Metabacillus sp. B2-18: one gene and its partner. Each later gene encodes a partner of the first gene's protein in a complex. Links are inferred from orthologs where the notes say so. Each region holds a gene or a part of one and is shown in the gene's direction. Other genes may lie near its edges. The genes, in order: dnaG and dnaB.

Region 1 (8,442 bases):
GGTCTTACAATTAAATCAAAGCGTTTTTTAGATCAAATGGATTCTTTAAAGGGAAAGTTATAGAAGGACGTTGTTGACATTAGAACAATTTTCAATTAAGATGCAAATATAATTTAACAATTGTTGCGTTGAAGGAAAGAAGTAATTACGAAACCTCAATGATAGCGACCTTAGGATGGTGAAAGCTAAGGATTGATCCGTAATGAAAGGCATTCTGGAGCATACTAATTTAAAGTGGCTTATACATATAAGCAATTAGGGTGGAACCGCGGGCTAGCTCCCGTCCCTATGTCATTAGTTTGACATAGGGACGGGAGCTTTTTTAATTTTAAAGAGTGTTACCAAAACTGGTGTACTTCTAGTATTTAATAGAAACATCACATAAGCCAGGCCGTTTAACCCTAGAGCAAAAACTTGTTTTTTAAAAAATAATGGAGGTTTATGAAGATGAATATTCAAAATATGATTCTAACATTGCAAAAGCATTGGTCTGATCAAGGCTGTGTGCTTATGCAAGCATATGATACTGAGAAAGGTGCAGGTACTATGAGTCCTTATACGTTCTTAAGAAGTATTGGACCAGAGCCATGGAAGGTGGCTTATGTTGAACCATCTAGAAGACCCGCTGATGGACGTTATGGGGAAAACCCTAACAGACTTTATCAACACCATCAATTTCAAGTGATAATGAAGCCTTCACCAGACAATATTCAAGAGCTTTACCTTGATTCGTTACGTGCATTAGGAATTAATCCATTAGAGCATGATATTCGCTTTGTTGAGGATAACTGGGAAAACCCTTCACTTGGATGTGCTGGTTTAGGTTGGGAAGTATGGTTAGATGGAATGGAAATCACTCAATTTACTTATTTCCAGCAAGTTGGCGGGTTAGAATGTAAGCCAGTTTCAGCTGAAATTACGTATGGTATTGAAAGGCTGGCATCTTATATTCAAGATAAAGAAAATGTATTTGACTTAGAGTGGACGGATGGATACACAGTGCGCGATATCTTTTTAATGCCTGAGTATGAGCATTCAAAATATACCTTTGAAACATCTGATACGGATATGCTTTTTCATCTGTTCTCTACCTATGAAAAAGAAGCGATGAGACAGATGGATGAGGGTCTTGTCCATCCTGCATATGATTATGTTTTAAAATGCTCTCATACATTTAATCTTTTAGATGCAAAAGGAGCGATCTCTGTTACTGAGCGAACAGGCTATATCGGCCGTGTAAGAAACTTAGCTAGAAAAGTCGCAAAAACATTTTATGAAGAACGCGAAAAATTAGGCTTCCCTATGTTACAACAGGAAGGAGGAGTAAATCATGAGTAAGAAAGATTTATTATTAGAGATTGGTTTAGAAGAAGTGCCTGCACATTATGTGACAGATGCAATGAATCAATTTGCAGACAAATTAACAAAATGGCTTGATGAAAAACAATTATCACATGGCGAAGTGAGAACGTATTCCACTCCCCGTCGTATAGCTGTATTAATAAAAGATGTGCTAGAAAAACAGCCAGATATTGAAGAAGAAGCAAAAGGACCTGCTAAAAAGATTGCTCTTGATGAGAATGGCAACTGGTCAAAAGCTGCAATAGGCTTTACAAAAGGACAAGGTGCTTCTATTGAGGATATCTACTTTAAGGAAATTAATGGCGTTGAATATGTTCACGTTCAAAAATTTACAAAAGGAATAGAAGCAAAAACATTATTAACAGAGGCTAAACAATTAATAACGGGATTAACATTCCCAAAAAACATGCGTTGGGGAAGCCAGGAATTACGATATATCCGACCAATTAAATGGCTTGTAGCCTTATTTGGACAAGAAGTGATTCCTTTTGAAATTACTGGGGTAAAAACAGATTCATATACATATGGTCATCGTTTTCTAGGAGAGAAAGTTGAAATTGCGATGCCTTCATTGTATGAAACAGTATTACTAGAACAATTCGTCATTGCAAATCCTGTAAAAAGAAAAGAAGCAATAAGTCAGCAGCTATCAGATCTCGAACAAGAACATAACTGGGTCATCCCGGTTGATGAGGACCTGTTAGAGGAAGTAAACAATCTTGTTGAATACCCAACCGCTTTGTTTGGTAAGTTTGAACAAGAATATTTATCGTTACCAGATGAAGTGTTGGTTACAACGATGAAGGAGCATCAGCGTTATTTCCCGGTAAGAAGCAAAGCCGGAGAATTACAGCCTTATTTTATTACGGTAAGAAACGGTGATCAAAACCATCTTGAAAATGTTGCAAGAGGTAATGAAAAAGTGTTACGTGCGCGCCTTTCTGATGCAAATTTCTTCTATAAAGAAGATCAGAAACTCAATATTGGGGATGCCGTAAAAAAACTTGATAAAATTGTTTTCCATGAGGAGTTAGGAACTTTAGGAGAAAAGGTGAAACGAATTGTAAGCCTTTCTGGCAAATTAGCAGACCTACTTCAAGTACCTTCAAATGAAAAGCAAGACGTGGAAAGAGCTGCGTCTATTTGTAAGTTTGACTTGGTTACACATATGGTATATGAGTTCCCTGAGCTTCAAGGGAAAATTGGTGAAAAGTATGCGAGACTAAGCGGTGAAACGGAAGAAGTATCTAGAGCTATTAACGAACACTATATGCCGAGGCACGCTGAGGATGCAGCACCTGCTTCAAATGTTGGGGCAATTGTTGCATTAGCAGACAAATTAGACACAATTGTTGGATTTTTCTCCATTGGCAAAATCCCAACCGGGTCACAGGACCCGTATGCTTTAAGAAGGCAGGCAAGCGGAATTATTCAAATTCTTTTATCGAAGCAATGGACAATTGCTTTGCCGGAGTTATTTGAGCTAGCACTATCTTTTTATGGTGATAAAGGTTCTACTGAAGCGAAAGAAGAATTACAATCATTCTTTAGACTAAGATTAAAATATCGTTTAGCTGAAGAAAACATTCGTTATGACTTAAACGATGCAGTTTTAGAATCATCTATACTTGAAGTAAATTCACTTGTTGCACGTGCTAAAGTTCTTCAAGAGGCTTCGGTTGAACCTGAATTTAAAGAAACTGTTGAAGCACTGGCTCGTGTGATGAATATTGCTAAAAAAGGGAATAACTTAGATATTAACGAAGAGTTATTTGAAAGTGAACATGAGAGATCACTTTATAAGGCATATCTTCAAGCGGTTGAACAGTTAAACAACTTTAAAACTGTAGAAAAGATCCGAGAAAATTATGGTATTTTAGCAGAATTGAAACCGGTAATTATTGATTATTTTGATCATACAATGGTAATGTCAGATGATGAAAATGTAAAGGCGAATCGTCTGGCTCAAATGGTCAAACTATCTCAATTAATAGAATCCTTTGCAAAAATGAATGTCATTTTAGTAAAGTAATGATCAAATATGAAGGGACTGACTTAACTTTGTCAGCCCTTTTTCTTTAGATACAAAGGTATTAAAGCGGAAACAATATCTTTTCATTATAGGTAGATAGTATATAATCGACATATGGATAAATCCATTTGAAGTTTTATTTGATTTTTTAATGTGTTATACACATGAGGTTTAATGTTATTATATTAATTAAGATCTCATATAGATTGTTCTTATTAAGAGGTTCTTTGAACCGCTGTATAAGGTTGATTTAGCGGAAATGAGCAACCTTGCAAAATGTTTGGAAAAGCCATAATGAAATAATACATATCTAATAGTAAGGCGGTGAGTCTTATAGAATTAAATAAAAGGCAAGAACAAATTGTTGAAATCGTTAAAGCTAATGGTCCAATTACAGGTGAACAAATTGCTGATCAATTGAACTTAACGAGAGCTACTCTTCGTCCGGATCTAGCTATTTTGACAATGGCTGGATATCTAGAGGCACGACCACGTGTAGGATATTATTTCACAGGTAAAACAAATACCCATTTGATTATGGAAGAGCTAAAGGGTCTTCAAGTTAAAGACTATCAGTCCATTCCAATTGTTGTAAATGTTAATGTTTCTGTTTATGATGCCATTTGTATGATGTTCCTAGAAGATGTTGGAACACTATTTGTAGTTGATGAACAATCGCACTTAATAGGAGTTCTTTCTCGAAAGGATTTACTTCGAACAAGCATTGGAAAGCAGGAACTTACGACGATCCCGGTAAACATTATCATGACACGAATGCCAAATATAACTGTTTGTAGGCCTGAAGATTATATTATAGACGTAGCTCAAGTTCTCATAGAAAAACAAATTGACGGTTTACCAGTTGTAAAAGATACAGAGCAAGGTCTTGAAGTTATTGGGAGAATTACGAAAACAAATATGACGAAAATACTTGTTAGCTTTCTTAATGAATAATATATAGCTAACTGTTGAAATGGGGAATAGAATATGAGTTATCAATTGATTTATGTAGTTTCGGACTCTGTAGGTGAAACTGCTGAACTAGTAGTTAAGGCAGCGGCAAGTCAATTTAATGGAGCATCAGCAAATACGAAAATCAAAAGAATTCCCTACGTTGAGGATAGAGGAACAATTATTGAGGTTCTTTCGTTGGCAAAGCAGGAAAAAGCTATTGTGTGCTTCACATTAGTTGTACCAGAATTAAGAGAATTTCTCATTGAAGAAGCAACAAGACAAGGTGTTGTTTATTATGACATCATTGGTCCCCTTATTGATAAGATGGAAACTTCTTATGGGATAACTGCAAAATATGAGCCAGGAAGAGTACGAAAGTTAGACGATGATTATTTTAAAAAGGTTGAAGCTATTGAATTTGCTGTTAAATACGATGATGGCCGTGACCCAAGAGGAATACTAAAGGCTGATATTGTTTTAATAGGTGTGTCAAGGACTTCTAAAACTCCACTTTCTCAGTATTTAGCTCATAAGCGGTTCAAAGTGGCAAATGTACCGATTGTTCCAGAAGTAGAGCCACCTGAAGAGCTTTATAAGGTCTCAGCACAAAAATGTATCGGATTGCGTATCATGCCGGAGAAATTAAACAATATCCGTAAAGAAAGGTTAAAATCATTAGGCTTAAATGATGAGGCCTTTTATGCAAATATCGATCGCATTAAAGAGGAATTGAATTATTTTGATAAAGTGGTAGACAAAATAGGCTGTAAGGTTGTGGATGTATCAAATAAGGCGGTTGAGGAAACAGCAAATATTATTGCTAACTTTATGAATAACCAAAATTAAAGATTAGGAAAGGGAATAAATTCCAAGGGGTGGCTGTAATAGTCATCCTTTTCCTTCGTGTTCTTGGTTTCATTTGTCAAATGGTGATATTTTACGATTGATTACGACAAAAAAACAATAGAAATTTATGAACCTTTGTATTATAATAAAAAATTGTGATAAAAAATACTTTTTTTAGGTTTAGAACTTGACATATGGGAATAAACTATTAATTGTAAACTGTCAAGATATTATATAAAAAAATTTTCGACAAAAGGAATTTTAGAAAGTTCTCTTGAATAGTAAACGATCAAAGGTGTGAAATAAGAAGGAATTTTCGGAGTGATGTAGAATAGAGAAATATGACGAAAAAAATAAAAAAAATTATGTAGATGCTGATGCATGTCCAGTTAAAGTGGAAATTATGGATCTTGCGGGAAAGTATAACATTCATGTCATATTTGTTGCTTCTTATAACCATACAACAGGTAATACTTATGGAATGGGTTTTTGTTGACACGGGTAAAGAAGAAGCTGATTTATACATAATAAACCACGTCAATAAAAACGACATTGTTATTTCGCAAGACATTGGGTTAGCGGGCTTATTAATAAGAAAAGATGTTATTTTTATTACCCCAAGGGGAAAACGATATACTGAAGCTAATATTGATACAGCTCTTCAATTTCGATATTTGTCTGCTGTGGAAAGAAAAAGTGGCAAATATACGAAAGGTCCAAAAAAGTTTACAGATGATGATACTTTAAATTTTATCACAAATTTAGAAAAAATTTTGTCGAAACATGCAGGAGAACTTGAATAAATATCGAATATCTGTAATACGGAGTTGTTAGCATGGGAAATCGAATTCCCGAGGAATTACTCGAAAAAATACAAAGAACTTCTGACATTGTTGATGTGATAAGTGAATATGTTCAATTGAAGAAACAAGGACGGAACTATTTTGGGTTATGTCCATTTCATGGTGAAAAGTCACCTTCGTTCTCTGTTTCAGCTGATAAGCAAATATTCCATTGCTTTGGATGTGGTGCTGGAGGTAATGTCTATTCTTTTCTTATGCAACATGAGGGATATACATTTATAGAAGCAGCACAGCATTTAGCAGACAAGGCTGGAATCGATTTGCCTTCCATTTCGCCAGTTGATCAAAATCAAGGGAAAGTTGCTTCGAAAAGTACAGACAAAATGGTCGAAGCACATGAGCTGTTAAAGAAATTTTACCACCATTTGTTAGTAAATACAAAGGAAGGTCAACCTGCTTTAGATTACTTACTGAACAGAGGATTTACAAAAGAAACAATCGATGCATTTGAAATTGGTTATTCTTTAGATTCTTGGGATTTTATATCAAAGTTCTTAGATAAAAGAGGGTTTGACCTATCATTAATGGAGGAAGCAGGGTTACTTGTTAAAAAAAACAACTCTGACAACGAATTCTTTGATCGTTTTAGGAATCGAATCATGTTCCCGATTATGGATCATCATGGTAATACAATTGCCTTTTCCGGAAGAGTGCTTGGTGACGAAAAACCAAAATACTTAAATAGCCCAGAGACGAAAATTTTTAATAAAAGCAAGCTGCTTTATAATTTTCACCGTGCAAGATTACATATTCGTAAAAATCAACAAGTTGTCCTATTTGAAGGATTTGCAGATGTTATTTCATCAACACGTGCTGGAGTACAACAGGCCATTGCAACGATGGGAACATCTCTAACAGAAGAACAGGCAAAAATCATACGAAGAAATGTGTCTGAAGTTATAATATGTTATGATTCTGATTCTGCTGGAATTGAGGCAACAATGAGAGCCTCTAAGATATTAAAGGCAGCAGGATGTAACATAAAAGTTGCGATGATTCCAGATGGTATGGACCCTGATGACTACATCAAAAAGTTCGGAGAAGAGAAGTTTAAACATGATGTAATAGGGGCAAGTGTACCGATTATGACGTTTAAGATGACTTATTATCGAAGAGGCAAAAATCTTCATAATGAGGGGGAAAGACTTCAGTATATAGATTCTGTTCTTTCCGAACTATCTAGAATAGAGAATGCTGTTGAAAAAGAAATTTACTTAAAACAATTATCCTCGGAATTTGATTTATCAATGGATGTATTGAAGGAGCAAACATTTCAAAAGGAAAAACAAATAAGTAAGCAGCAGCCTCTGCAGCAGCAAAACAAAATGTCTCAGCAGCAGCCCAAAAGAGTGCCTATTCAATCTAAACGGTTATTACCAGCATTTCATACGGCTGAAAGATTGTTGATAGCACATATGCTAAGAAGTAAAGATATTGCTGAAAAGGTACTAGATCGGCTTGGTCTTCAGTTTAATATTGAAGAACACAAGGCAATTGTTACTTATTTATATGGTTTTTATGAGGAAGGAAATGAAGAAAATGTAAGTTCTTTTCTTTCTAGATTACCAAATCCTGAATTACAACATACCGTATCCAACATTGCGATGATCACCTTAAACTCTGAAGTAAGTGAACAGGAGTTATCAGATTATATAAAACAGGTGTTGAATCATCAAAAAATGTTAATGATAAAAGAAAAAGAAGTTGAAAAAAATGAAGCTGAACGAAACAAGCAATTTACAGAAGCAGCTCAAATTGCAATGGAAATTATTCAATTAAAACAAGCTCTAAAATCATAATAAGTAAGCAATTGATGATGTGGTTCATTAAAGTCCAAATCATCTTAAATATAGGAATACTAACAAAAAAACAGTAATCCAAATGCTTTTCTTACGATGGTAAGTCTGGAAGGAGGGGATCCTATGGCTGATAAACAAACCCATGAAACAGAAGTAACCTTTGAACAGGTGAAAGATCAGTTAACTGAAATTGGGAAAAAACGTGGAGTTTTGACGTATGAAGAAATTGCAGAACGTATGTCTAACTTTGAAATCGAATCAGACCAAATGGATGAGTATTATGAGTTTCTTGGTGAACAAGGTGTTGAACTAATTGGTGAAGCAGGTGAAGATGCTGATCCAAATATTCAAGATCTTGCTAAGGAAGAAGAATTTGATTTAAATGACTTAAGTGTTCCACCTGGAGTTAAAATAAATGACCCTGTAAGAATGTATCTGAAAGAAATTGGCCGTGTTGATTTATTATCAGCTAATGAAGAAATTAATTTAGCTAAGCGTATTGAGGAAGGCGATGAAGAAGCAAAGCGTAGACTTGCTGAAGCTAACCTTCGTTTAGTAGTTAGTATTGCTAAGCGCTATGTTGGTC
Region 2 (8,579 bases), 1.7 Mb from region 1 along the record:
TAGACATGCTTATCAATAAGACAGTGGAGATTGCCATTGAGAAAGAGATTATTAAAAGCAAGTCCATTATTGTAGATGCCACCCATACAAAGGCGAGATATAATCAAATGACTCCAAAAGAAATACTAATGGAGCGCTCCAAAAACCTCAGAAAAGCAATTTATAAAATTAACGAGAGTATGAAGAAGAAATTCCCCGTAAAGCCAAACAATGATCTACTTGAAGATGAGATTACTTATTCCCAAGAGCTCATTGAAGTGATTGAAAAGGAAGAAAGCCTTTTAGAGTATCCAAAAGTCAAGGAACATCTTAATCTCCTGAAAGAAGCCGTTGCAGATGATATCGAACAGCTACAGTCCATGAATGATCTAGATGCCAAAGTCGGACACAAAGCAGCTGACTCATCATTCTTTGGCTATAAAACTCATCTGGCGATGAGTGAAGAGCGAATTATTACAGCCGCAACGATTACAACCGGAGAAAAAAATGATGGAAAAGAGCTACAGACACTTGTTGAGAAAAGTATAGATGCAGGAATGGAAATTGAAACGGTTATTGGGGATACTGCGTATTCTGAGAAAGACAACATTCAATATAGTAAGGAAAATGGAATTAAACTGGTCTCAAAATTAAATCCTTCCATAACTCAGGGTACCCGAAAAAAAGAGGATGAATTTGAATTCAATAAGGATGCGGGCATGTATGTCTGCAAGGCAGGGCATATGGCTGTACGGAAAGCTAGGCAAGGTAAAAAAGGAGTAGGCAAAAACCAAGTTGATACCTACTATTTTAATGTTGAAAAATGCAAGAGATGTCCTTTCAGAGAAGGGTGCTACAAAGAGGGAGCCAAAAGTAAAACATATTCTGTTTCCCTTAAGTCTGATCAACATTCATCCCAAGCACAATTCCAGAAAAGTGTATATTTTAAGGAAAAGTCTAAAGAGCGTTATAAAATTGAAGCGAAAAATAGTGAATTAAAACACAGACACGGGTATAATGTGGCAAAATCCTCGGGTCTAATTAGCATGGAGTTGCAAGGCGCCATGGCTATATTTACGGTAAACATTAAAAGAATTCTAAAGCTACTAGGGTAAAATTAGAGAAAATATGTGGCTAATGCAAAGAAAGAGCCGACTTTAATTCCTAAAAAAGGAAAAAAAGTCGGCTCTTTTTAAACTCACATGAATAATCTTTAAAATCGTCAGATTTTCAGTGGCCTCCTCTCTGTCGTGGGCTTTTTTAGGATTATGAGTTATTTGAACTTGCACTTTCACTAATTATTCGTTATAATACCTAATTGTGAGTAATTTATTTATTTAATTGCTCCTTGCCCATTTATGGGCCGTTTAGACCAAAAGGAGGTGTAAGATGATGAGAAAGTACGAAGTTATGTACATCATCCGCCCAAACATTGAAGATGAAGCTAAGAAAGCTTTAGTTGAGCGTTTCAATAACGTTTTATCTGAGAATGGTGCGGAAGTAACAGAAGCGAAAGAGTGGGGCAAACGTCGCCTAGCATACGAAATCAATGATTTCCGTGATGGCTACTACATGCTTCTTCAAGTTAACTCTGCAGCTGAAGCTGTTCAAGAATTCGATCGTTTAGCGAAAATCAGCGAAGATATCATTCGCCACATCGTTATTAAAAAAGAAGACTAATTAATAGATAAGATAGTCAAAAAAGGATGGTTCTGATGTTGAATCGAGTTGTATTAGTTGGAAGACTAACAAAAGATCCAGATTTGCGATACACACCAAGTGGAGTAGCTGTTGCTACCTTTACTCTTGCAGTAAACCGTACGTTTACAAACCAACAGGGTGAAAGAGAAGCTGATTTTCTTAACTGTGTGATTTGGCGTAAACAAGCCGAAAATGTTGCGAACTTCCTTAAAAAAGGTAGTCTTGCAGGAGTTGACGGTCGTTTACAGTCACGTAGCTATGAAGATCAAACTGGAAAACGAGTTTATGTAACAGAAGTTGTTGCAGAAAGTGTCCAATTCCTAGAGCCAAGAGGAGCAAGTGGCGGCGGTGCCGGTGGCGGTAACAATAACTACAACAACAATAACAACTTTGGTGGGTACCAAGAGAATTCTGGCAATCAAAATCCATTCGGTTCAGATCAAAATCAACGTAATCAAGGTCGTACAAGCTTTGATGACGATCCATTTGCAAATGATGGAAAACCTATTGATATATCTGACGATGATTTACCGTTTTAATAGATGAATTGTAAATAGAAGGGAGGAAATTGATCATGGCAGGCGGACGTAAAGGTGGACGTGCAAAACGTCGTAAGGTGTGTTTCTTCACATCAAATGGTATCACTCACATCGATTATAAAGATGTTGATTTACTAAAAAAATTCGTATCTGAGCGTGGTAAAATTTTACCACGTCGTGTAACAGGTACAAGCGCTAAATACCAACGTAAATTGACTGTAGCTATCAAAAGAGCTCGTCAAATGGCTTTATTACCATATGTTGCTGGTGAATAATAAAAGAAAAGCACAGAGATGGATTGTTTAATCCTTTCTGTGCTTTTTTCGTCATATTTATCTTTAAAAAGAACTTGTGAATACACCGCGATCAAGACTAAAATTTAGGTTAGAACTGTATGTACACGTTTTCTATACATAATACTGTAACACATTATATTTGAACAAACTGAACAGGTTTGTCTACCAGGAAAAGTGTAAGTTTGTGAAAAGAGCAATAAATTAACAAACGATATGAAATACTAAACAGAGCTAAATTCCTAGCTTAAAGGATGTTTTTTCTTAAAAGAGGTGAAGTTGTGAGGAAAACAAATGCTATAACAGAAGGGGCTGTTTTATTAGCACTTTTTATTGTGCTAATGCTTGTAGCAAAATATGCACCGATTATTGGGATACTTGCCCTTTTTGTTCTCCCTCTGCCATTTATTATTTTTACAATAAGGCATAGCTTATCCACTACGCTTATGCTCGTATTGGCAGGAAGTATCCTATCAGTTTTATTCGGATCTATTACTAATATTTTATTAGCACTTATGTTTGGCTTGAGCGGTATGGTGATGGGTTATTTTTATAAAAAGAAACAAACAATGGGTGTATTGGTCGGAGGTAGCTTAGCTTATACATTTAGTATTATTGTATCTTATATTGGGTCAATTGTTTTTCTAAATATAGACTTTATTCAAGACTCTATTGAACTGTTTAAAGACTCAATTCAGCAATCAAAAGCAATTTTGCAATCTTTTGATGCAAGTGGACAGATGAATCAGCAGTTTGAACAGCTTGAAGAAGGAATGGGCTATATTACGACATTAATACCGACTTTATTTGTTACAACAGGTATGGTTTTTGCTGTTATCACCCATCTCATTTCTGTCCCGATTTTAAAAAGACTTAGATTTGAGTTAGCACCTTTAAAACCCTTCCGTGAATGGAGATTACCGACAAGTATCATTTGGTACTATTTAATTAGCTCTATATTATTAATGGTAAATCTCGACCAAGACAGTTTTCTTTTTATGGCTGTTTTAAATCTTTATTTTATTTTGCAATTTTTTGTGCTAATGCAAGGATATTCCTTTGTGTTTTTCTATTCATATGTCAAGGGCTGGGCAAAAGCAATTCCTGTCGTCATTTTAATTGCTTCATTAATCATCCCAATATTCCTTTATCTTATTAGAATCTTAGGTATAATTGATTTAGGCTTTCCTCTCCGTAGGAAAATACAGAAAAAGTAAGATATTGTAATCACTGTTGCGAGGAGTTGATGAGAACAAAATGCCAAGTTTTTATGAAAAGCCATTCATCCGTTATCCCATTTATGCATTAATTGGCGTAACAGTGATAGCCGTACTTCTTCTATTTTTCTATAATTGGTTGATAGGAACCATCCTTCTTACTTGTCTTGCAATTGCTTTTTATTTTATTAATAAAGCAATAAAAGACTTTAGAACAGAAATGAAAGAATATATTACAACTCTTTCATACCGATTGAAAAAAGTCGGTGAAGAGGCTTTAATGGAAATGCCAATTGGGATTTTGCTTTTCAATGATCAATATCAAATTGAGTGGACAAATCCTTTTATGACCTCCTGCTTTGATGAGGATACCCTTGTTGGCAGATCCCTATTTGATGTAGCTGATTCATTAGTTCCATTAATAAAACAGGAAGTAGAATCAGAGACGATTACATTACATGATCGAGAATTTAAGGTCATTATTAAACGTGATGAACGGCTATTGTATTTCTTCGATGTAACCGAACAAATTGAAATTGAAAAGCAATATGAAGATGAACGTACAGTTTTAGCATTTATTTTCTTAGATAATTATGATGAAGTTACCCAGGCGATGGATGACCAATCAAGAAGTGCCATTAACAGTGAGGTAACATCTCTCTTAAATAAATGGGCAAAGGATTATGGTGTTTTTCTTAAAAGAACTTCATCTGAAAGATTTATCGGAGTATTGAGTGAAGACATTTTAACCAAACTTGAAAAAACTAAGTTTTCAATCCTGGATGAAGTTCGTGAAAAAACAGCTATTCAAAACGTATCATTAACTTTAAGTATTGGAATAGGATCAGGTGTTTCTTCACTTCAGGAACTTGGCGATCTGGCGCAATCGAGCTTAGATTTAGCATTAGGACGTGGTGGAGATCAAGTGGCCATCAAACAGCCTAGTGGAAAAGTGAAGTTCTTCGGAGGAAAAACAAATCCGATGGAAAAGCGGACCAGAGTTCGTGCCCGTGTCATATCACATGCATTGAAAGAAATTGTGTCTGAAAGCGATAAGGTTATGATTATGGGACATAAGTATCCGGATATGGATGCAATTGGCTCAGCGGTCGGGATCCTTAAAGTTTGTCAGGTTAATGGAAAAGAAGGCTTTATTGTATTAGATCCGGAAGCAACTGATTCTGGAGTTGAACAGCTTTTAGCAGAGCTTAAATTACACCCTGAACTGTGGTCAAGATTTATCACACCAGAACAAGCACTCGAAATTATGACAGACGAAACACTGCTTATCGTTGTTGATACACATAAGCCATCATTAGTCATTGATGACCGATTGCTCATGAGAAGTGAGCATGTCATTGTTATTGATCATCATCGACGTGGAGAAGAATTTATTAAAGATCCCATTCTTGTTTATATGGAGCCCTATGCTTCGTCTACAGCAGAATTGGTGACCGAATTACTTGAATATCAGCCAAAGCATCTTAAAATGAATATAATTGAGGCTACCGCGCTTTTAGCAGGAATTATTGTTGATACAAAGAGTTTTACACTTCGAACAGGCTCACGTACATTTGATGCAGCTTCTTATTTAAGAGCAAAAGGAGCAGACACAGTTTTAGTACAAAAGTTTCTAAAAGAAGATATCAATAGCTATGTAAAGCGGGCTCAACTTATCCAGCATGCATTTATATTTAAAGATGGCATTGCCATTACTGTGGCAGATGAGCAGGAATTTTACGAGCAAGTGACAATTGCACAAGCAGCAGACACATTATTAACAATGAATGGAATTGAAGCATCATTTGTTATTGCGAAACGAAACCCTGAGTTTGTAAGCATAAGTGCCCGGTCACTTGGTGACATTAATGTTCAGATTATTATGGAAGCACTTGGTGGTGGTGGCCATTTAACAAATGCAGCAACACAGCTGGAGCATACAACATTACAAGAAGTCGAAAAACAGTTAAAATTAGCATTAGAAGACTATTTAGAGGGAGGAACCAAATCATGAAAGTAATCTTTTTAAAAGACGTTAAAGGTAAAGGGAAAAAAGGGGAAGTTAAGAATGTAGCAGACGGATATGCTCACAATTTCCTTATCAAACAAGGATTAGCTGTTGAAGCAACAAATTCAAGTATTAGCTCATTAAATGCTCAAAAGAAAAAACAGGAGCAAGAAGCTGTGGAAGAGCTAGAACAAATGAAGCAGCTAAAGGATGTTCTTGAAAAATTAACAGTTGAAATTCAAGCAAAATCTGGTGAAGGCGGCCGTTTATTTGGTTCAGTAACAAGCAAGCAAATTGCAGATGAACTGAAAAAATCACATAATATTAAAATTGATAAACGTAAGCTGGATTTACCTGATGGCATTCGCTCTTTAGGATTTACAAATGTACCTGCAAAGCTGCATCCGGAAGTAAATGCAACGATTAAAGTACAGGTTAAAGGACAATAAGTAAATTATGGAAAATGATGTGGTTTTGTGGAAAGAGAGAAATTTATCTTGAAGCTTAGCCACTTTTTTTTTACACTTAATAAAGTGTTAAACAGGCTTTTTCTAAAAAGAAACAAGCTAAGCAAATAAAACTTCCCAATTCTTTAGTATGGCACTTAGGTGTATAATAATAAATAGATTTATACTTTCATAATAAATGTAGAAGGACGGTGATCATCATTAACGAGGTACTTGGTGATCGTATACCACCACAAAATATAGAAGCAGAACAAGCTGTTTTAGGAGCTATATTTCTCCAACCATCATCTATTACTGTAACATCAGAATTATTAATCCCAGAAGATTTCTATCGAGCATCACACCAAAAAATTTACAATGCTATGTTAGACCTATCTGATAAAGGAGAGCCGGTTGATCTTGTAACAATCACTTCAGCGTTAGCAGATGTAAATTTACTAGAAGAAGTAGGAGGAGTTTCTTATCTTAGTGATTTAGCAAACTCAGTTCCAACTGCTGCAAACATTGAATATTACGCTAAAATCGTAGAAGAAAAATCAATCCTTAGAAGGTTAATTCGTACAGCTACAACCATCGCACAAGATGGATATAGTAGAGAAGATGAGGTTGAGGTTCTCCTAGGTGAGGCGGAAAAAACAATTATGGAAGTTGCACAGCGAAAAAATGCTGGTGCTTTCCAAAATATAAAAGATGTTCTTGTACAAACGTATGATAATATTGAAACATTACATGATCGTAAAGGTGATGTAACAGGAATTCCAACAGGATTTATTGAGTTAGATAAAATGACAGCTGGGTTTCAACGAAATGATTTAATCATCGTTGCGGCACGTCCATCTGTAGGTAAAACGGCATTTGCCTTAAATATTGCGCAAAACGTTGCAACCAAAACAGATGAAAATGTTGCGATTTTTAGTCTTGAGATGGGTGCGGATCAGCTGGTCATGAGGATGCTCTGTGCAGAGGGAAACATTGATGCACAAAGGCTAAGAACGGGTTCTTTAACACCAGAAGACTGGGGTAAACTAACTATGGCAATGGGTAGTTTATCAGACTCGGGAATCTATATCGATGACACTCCTGGTATTCGTGTCGGTGACATCCGTGCTAAGTGCCGTCGCCTAAAGCAAGAAAGTGGTCTAGGCATGGTTCTTATTGACTATCTTCAATTGATTCAAGGTAATGGTCGAACCGATAACCGTCAACAAGAGGTATCTGAAATCTCTCGTACACTTAAGGAACTAGCTCGTGAATTGAAAGTTCCTGTTATTGCACTTTCTCAGCTATCTCGTGGTGTTGAGCAAAGACAAGATAAGCGACCAATGATGTCTGATATTCGTGAATCAGGAAGTATTGAGCAGGATGCCGATATTGTTGCCTTCTTATACCGTGACGATTACTATGATAAGGAATCTGAAAACAAAAACATCATTGAAATTATTATTGCTAAGCAACGTAACGGTCCGGTTGGGACAGTTTCGTTAGCATTCGTAAAAGAATATAATAAGTTCGTCAATCTTGAACGGCGTTTTGATGACGGCGCCGCATAGAGGAAGAAGATCGTAGAAAATACGGTCTTCTTTTTTTATGTAAGAAAAAATGATTATAAGCAAAGTTTTTCTAGTAACATTATTCCTATTTAATTGGAAACAATAAAAATAAAAGTATGACTAAACAAAATTCTGCTCTTCTTTTATAAAATGTGATTAAATGACGAACAAATATTACGTATTTTTTATAAATGTTCGTATTTACATTGACTTTGTAAAATACGACTGTTAAAATAAACATGTTTGAATAGTGCGAAATTAGTGGAGGTGCACGGAATGTCTTCAGTAGTAGTTGTTGGAACTCAATGGGGAGATGAAGGTAAAGGAAAGATTACGGATTTCCTTTCTGAAAATGCAGAGGTGATCGCTCGTTATCAAGGTGGTAATAATGCTGGTCACACAATTAAATTTGGTGGAGAAACATATAAGCTACATCTAATTCCATCGGGGATTTTTTATAAAGATAAAATTTGTGTGATTGGAAACGGAATGGTTGTCGATCCAAAAGCACTTGTACAAGAACTTGCTTACTTACATGAGCGTGGAATCACAACAGATAACTTACGCATCAGCAACCGTGCACATGTTATTCTTCCATATCACTTGAAACTAGATGAGGTAGAGGAAGAGCGTAAAGGTGCAAATAAAATTGGTACAACGAAAAAAGGAATCGGACCTGCTTACATGGACAAAGCTGCACGTGTAGGAATTCGTATTTCTGATCTGCTTGAGCGTGATACGTTCGAAGAAAAATTATCTCGTGCGTTACAAGAAAAAAATCGTCTATTAGAAAAATTCTATGAAGTAGAAGGCTTCACAGTAGAA

What was found.
Region 2: the proteins of dnaG (region 1) and dnaB are in contact, whole or in part, in a crystal structure (PDB 2R6A), measured with the Geobacillus stearothermophilus proteins. The link is inferred for Metabacillus sp. B2-18 from one-to-one orthologs. Residues at the interface, in WP_049624496.1 of Geobacillus stearothermophilus: Lys456, Leu457, Leu458, Pro459, Ala460, Asn463, Ala464, Leu467, Leu535, Leu536, Ile537, Ala538, Gln544, Glu545, Asp548, Tyr549, His552; in WP_033016901.1 of Geobacillus stearothermophilus: Ser13, Glu15, Ala16, Gln18, Glu91, Leu92, Asp94, Ala95, Val96, Pro97, Thr98, Ala99, Ala100, Asn101, Tyr104, Tyr105, Ile108.

The regions. Positions count from the first base shown.
Region 1 is NZ_CP088245.1:3,458,943-3,467,384, reverse strand. Bases 5,585-8,442 are described here. They hold dnaG (DNA primase), read left to right. Parts: upstream 5,585-6,029; coding sequence 6,030-7,856; downstream 7,857-8,442. Other genes in these bases: rpoD (RNA polymerase sigma factor RpoD), read left to right, coding at 7,980-8,442. Also shown: DNA repair protein RecO, read left to right, coding at 1-63; glyQ (glycine--tRNA ligase subunit alpha), read left to right, coding at 448-1,338; glyS (glycine--tRNA ligase subunit beta), read left to right, coding at 1,331-3,394; LPC09_RS17655 (transcriptional regulator CcpN), read left to right, coding at 3,719-4,348; LPC09_RS17650 (pyruvate, water dikinase regulatory protein), read left to right, coding at 4,382-5,194. UniProt on the Escherichia coli protein: RNA polymerase that catalyzes the synthesis of short RNA molecules used as primers for DNA polymerase during DNA replication.
Region 2 is NZ_CP088245.1:5,112,044-5,120,622, reverse strand. Bases 5,585-8,579 are described here. They hold dnaB (replicative DNA helicase), read left to right. Parts: upstream 5,585-6,404; coding sequence 6,405-7,754; downstream 7,755-8,579. Other genes in these bases: LPC09_RS25475 (adenylosuccinate synthase), read left to right, coding at 8,031-8,579; rplI (50S ribosomal protein L9), read left to right, coding at 5,740-6,186; LPC09_RS25490 (DHH family phosphoesterase), read left to right, coding at 5,585-5,743. In the rest of the region: LPC09_RS25515 (IS1182 family transposase), read left to right, coding at 1-1,094; rpsF (30S ribosomal protein S6), read left to right, coding at 1,372-1,659; ssb (single-stranded DNA-binding protein), read left to right, coding at 1,695-2,219; rpsR (30S ribosomal protein S18), read left to right, coding at 2,255-2,494; LPC09_RS25495 (YybS family protein), read left to right, coding at 2,794-3,729; more of LPC09_RS25490, read left to right, coding at 3,770-5,584. UniProt on the Escherichia coli protein: The main replicative DNA helicase, it participates in initiation and elongation during chromosome replication. Travels ahead of the DNA replisome, separating dsDNA into templates for DNA synthesis.